Regions from separate parts of the Lipingzhangella rawalii genome, predicted to be linked through region 1. Evidence: predicted binding sites of a transcription regulator. Region 1 holds the regulator's gene; the other holds the start of a gene.
What was found. The regulator LexA, encoded in region 1, represses DNA repair genes until DNA is damaged. The targets are predictions, from matches to a motif close to TCGAACANNTGTTCGA.
Positions count from the first base shown of each region.

Region 2: RIF23_RS04085 (SAV_6107 family HEPN domain-containing protein) is a predicted target of LexA. The motif match lies at 768-783, and genes of this name have one in related genera.

Region 1 is NZ_JAVLVT010000005.1:488,366-490,767, reverse strand. It holds gene RIF23_RS13205 (vitamin B12-dependent ribonucleotide reductase) at 1-34, opposite strand, end outside; gene nrdR (transcriptional regulator NrdR) at 98-547, opposite strand; gene lexA (transcriptional repressor LexA) at 1,037-1,732, shown strand.
Region 2 is NZ_JAVLVT010000001.1:908,623-911,024, reverse strand. It holds gene RIF23_RS04090 (YbaK/EbsC family protein) at 109-633, opposite strand; gene RIF23_RS04085 (SAV_6107 family HEPN domain-containing protein) at 857-1,339, shown strand; gene bldD (transcriptional regulator BldD) at 1,394-1,888, opposite strand.

The DNA.
Region 1 (2,402 bases):
TGCGTGCCCCTGACCCGCTCACGGTCTCCGTCATCTCGCTCCCCCTGCTACTCGCACAATTCCCAACGCACACCGGCCCACACGTCCCGCCAGGCCCTCAAGACGACCGCCCGCGCAGATCGGCGATCGCGGTCTCGAAGTCCGCCAACGAGTCGAAGCCCTGATACACCGAGGCGAACCGCAGATAGGCCACCTCGTCCAGCTCCCGCAACGGGCCGAGAATGGCCAGACCGACCTCGTGTGAGGGCACCTCGGCACTTCCACGTGCGCGGATCTCGTCCTCCACCTGCTGCCCCAGCACGGCCAGGGCGTCCTCGGAGACCGGACGACCCTGGCACGCCCGACGAACCCCCGCGATGATCTTCGTCCGGGAGAACGGCTCGGTGACACCGGAGCGCTTGGTCACCATCAGCAACACGCTCTCCTGCGTGGTGAACCGCCGTTCACAGTCCGGGCAGTTTCGTCGCCGTCGGATGGCCGCACCGTCCTCGGTGGAACGACTGTCAATCACCCGCGTGTCCGGATGGCGACAGAACGGGCAGTGCATCGTCCGTTCCCCCGTTCCGCCTCATCTGGGCCCGATCCGCAACGGCGCCGCCACAGTGGACGACCGCCTAACATCCGCACGCGTCTCGACACAAATTATGGACGTGTGAATATCGACAAACACAATATGTTGTGCCGACCCGTGGGATCCAACCTACGACTGACCGCACCGAATCGCAAGTTGCGGCACGAGGCCACCCCGACACACCGAGCACCCTCGCGTACCGCGAGCACCAGGCTTCGACACCCCCATACCGCGGGCGCGTCGAGCCGAACCAGCAACGACCCACGCCGCCCGCCGCACCCCTGTGCCGCACGGCCACCTCGAACGTTTGTTTGATGTCACACAGGACAGGAGATAAATTGAGGCTGGGCGGCGACCCGGCAGCGTTGTGGGCCGCGGTGGCACCCGTACCCCGACCCCGGGGCCGCACCAGTTCGACTCCCGAGGAGGCCAGACGTGCCGGACACGAACAAGGCGAGCGAGGCCGTGGCGGCCACCGGCCCCAGCGGTAGTGACGCCGCCGGTCACGTCGGCTCGACCACGCGGCTCACGGCGCGTCAACGAAGCGTACTCAACTTCATCACCCGGTACTTGCAGGCGCGTGGCTACCCCCCGTCGATCCGGGAGATCGGCGACGCGGTGGGGCTCGCCAGCCCCTCCAGTGTCGCGCACCAGCTCAAGGTGCTTCAGGGCAAGGGGTACCTGCACCGGGACCAGAACCGTCCACGGGCGGTCGAGATCCGCCCCACGGGACGAGGCGCAACCGGCACGGATACGACGTCCACCACCCGACGGGCCCGCAGTGGCGCTGCCGAGGTGCCACTGGTAGGGCGGATCGCCGCTGGAGGGCCGATCCTCGCCGAGGAGTCGATCGAGGATGTGCTGACGCTGCCGCGACAACTGGTGGGTGAGGGACAGTTGTTTACACTCACCGTGGTCGGGGACTCCATGGTGGACGCGGCCATCACGGACGGGGACATGGTCGTGGTTCGCCAGCAACCCGAAGCCAGCAACGGCGACATCGTGGCGGCCCTTCTCGACGACGAAGCCACAGTGAAGGTGTTCCGGCGCGACGACGACCACAGCGTGTGGCTGCTACCGAGGAACGACAACTACGAGCCCCTGCGTGGAGACAACGCCACCATCCTGGGGAAGGTGGTTGCGGTACTGCGCCGCGTGTGACGAGCCCCGCTGGCTGTGCGACCGCTGGGGGCCGCCAAGGCTCCCTCCGGCCCGACTCGAACCACCGATCGGACACGGCCGCAGGGCCTGCGTGGGGGCCGGCACCCCTCCCCCAATCCACCTCCGAGCGCTGCGCACCCACGTCCCCCATGGGCCCGGGTGTGCGGGCTCGTCGATCCCCTCCGATCACCGTGGTCTCCCCCGCAGTGCGAAGGTGCCCGAACGTGTGTGGCGCCGGCCCAGAGTCACGGGGCGCTCGGGGACGCTGGGTGTACTGACCACCGCGGTTGGTGACGGGGACCCGGCCGGCGTGTAGCACGAGGGCCTCCGGAATCGGTGTGGATGTTCGATGTCCCACCGCCCGGAAGGACGTCCATACCGTAGGCTGCGCACACCAACGCCACGCTGACACCCACTGGCCGGGTTGGTCTCTCGCCCACTGTGTGGTCGGGGACGACTGGCCGCTGCGCCGGCCCCTTGGTGGCGGGTGTCTGCCGTCGGTGGGTCAGGGTGGTGCTCGGCACCGGGCCCCCAGTCCGGGGGGATTGTGGTGTCCGTGCGTACGCTCCCCGTGGTGGCCGCCGGCGGATTGGCAATGCCCGTGACCACGATCCCTGCCCTCGGGGGAGTGTGGCCCGGGTGGTCCTCGTGTCCCACAGGGTGCCGGTCC
Region 2 (2,402 bases), on a different contig from region 1:
CGCCCGCCTGCCTACCTGGTTGTCCGGTGCCCTGTCCACCAACCAGTATTCCCGGTCGGAGGCATCGGCTGGCTACCGATCACGGTGGTGTCCGGAGGTGGGGTTAGCTCAGTCCGTACCCACGTTGGCCGCCGTTCCCCCGGTGATCCGGATCAGTTCCGAGAACGTGGTGGGAAACACCGTGTGCGGGTGGCCGCCCGCGGCCCACACGGTTTCGTGGTCCGCTAGCCACGTGTCTACGACGGTGGGAAGAGCGCGCGGATGGCCAACCGGGGCGACACCGCCAATGGGCTGGCCAGTGTGGGTGCGGACGAACTCCGGCGTGGCTCTGCCCACGACCGGTTGGGCCGGGCCGGAGTCGGCCAACAGCTCGGCGAGGCGGCCAGTGTCCACACGGTGGGCTCCGCTGGTCAGTACCAGCACGGCCGTGGTCGCGCAGCCACCCCCCGTCTCGTTGCTACCTGCCGGATACTCGACCGCGAAAACCAGACTGTTGGCGATGGCTCCCACCGGGCAGCCCACCAGAGCGGCGGCAGCGGCCGCGGTGGGGGCCGGCTGCGCCAACGTCGTCACGTCCCCGGACACTCCCAGCTCCGAGAGGCGAGCGGCGACCTTCTGGGCGTTCGGATGCATGGGCGCGATTCTACGGGCGGTTGCCGCAAGCACGATCCACAGTCCAGTCGAACCGGTTGCGTGCAGGTCACAGCCGCTGTGAGCGTTGACGGGCGGTTGACAGGCCCCGTGCTCAGTACGATAATAGAACCTATTCGAACGAGAGTTCGAATCCCGTGGTTGGGCGGGGGGAGGGGAAGCCTCTCGCTCAACCACGCGCCCACCGATCGCGGGAGGACGAGCCATGTCCGAATCGGTGCCGTCGATACCCTCGTCCCAACACGACCCGGCTGTTGCGGGTACGAAAGCACGGAGATCCCTGCTGCCCGCCGCCCGATCCGCCCTCGACTCGGCTCGCTGGTATCTGCGTACAGCTCACCAGGCGCCAGATCCCAGCACGCGGTTTCTCCACGCGCATTTCGCCGCATTGCGCGCTGCGGCAGCGGTGGTTGCTCAGTGTGGCCACAGGACACGGCGCAAACGCCAGCGTCCCCGAAGCGTATGGGAGCTGCTCCCCGAAGCCGAGCCGAGTCTGGACGGCTGGGCGCTCCGGTTCAGTGCCAGTGCGGCCCAGCGGCCCGCCGTAGAGGCGGGACTGCCCAGTGCCCTCAATCCGGGGGCCGCAACAGAACTCATGAACGATGCCACCACCTTCCTGGCGGTGGTGGAGGACGTCCTACGGTCGTCGGTGTCCGTACCCGACGGTTCCGTGGAACACGGGGCGTAGCACAGTGGGCAGGGCGCTACGCCCAGGAGTGGTCTGGCAGGTGCCCACAGCGAGTCAGAAGGACTCCACGGCACGGCGTGCCTCGGGGTCGAGTACGCCCCAGTTGATGAGTTCCTCGGTGAGATCGGCGGGAGAGCGGTCGTAGATCACGGCCAGGGAACGGAGATCCTCCTGGCGGATGGACAGCACACGCCCGTTGTAGTCCCCGCGCTGACTCTGGATGGTGGCGATGTAGCGGGAGAGCGGGCCCGCCTTCTCCTGCGGGAGCTGCTGCATGCGCTCCAGGTCGATGACCAGCTTCGGGGTCGGTCCCAGGGGAGCAGGTGCGGCGCCTCCGGGAAGAAGCTCGGACATGGGGACCCCGTAGAAGTCCGCCAGTTCGGACAGCTTCTGTACGGTGACGGCCCGATCCCCGCGCTCGTAGGAGCCCACCACAACAGCCTTCCAGCGGCCGTGTGACTTCTCTTCCACCCCGTGCAGGGACAGGCCCTGCTGGGTCCGAATGGCGCGTAGGCGTGCACCCAGCGATTTCGCGTATTCCGATGGCATCTCTCGTCGCTCCCGACCGGATGTGTGGCCAGCAATGCCAGAACGTTCCTGGGTTGGTCGGAACTACGCCCGGGCAACCGTGGTTGCCTTACAGGATCGGTCCGTCTGGCTTCACTGAGTTTAGTTACAGACAGTGACGGTAGAGCGCTGGGCGCTCTGGGTCAAGCCGTTCGGGAAAAACGCGTCTCATTGGGTGACTGAAGGGACAGAAGTGAACGAAGTCGTTCTTCACCCGCAAAGGGGACGCAGTGGACCACGTGGATGAGTTGGATTCCCTGTGGTGTGGGCCTTCCGGTTCTGATTCCCATACTCAGCGGCTCTGGGGTCGGTCTGTCGCATCGGCCATACCCAACGCCAGTGGAAGTGACGAGGATCACACATCGTGTCGGTTCTGTCGGAATGTCGTCGCAGCGTCCTGGCTTCAGCCCTGGTATCCTGGCCCGCGGTCCCATCTGTGCCCGAGCATTGGACGCGCCGGAAGTCCCCGGAAACATCCGGAACCCCGGAACCCCGG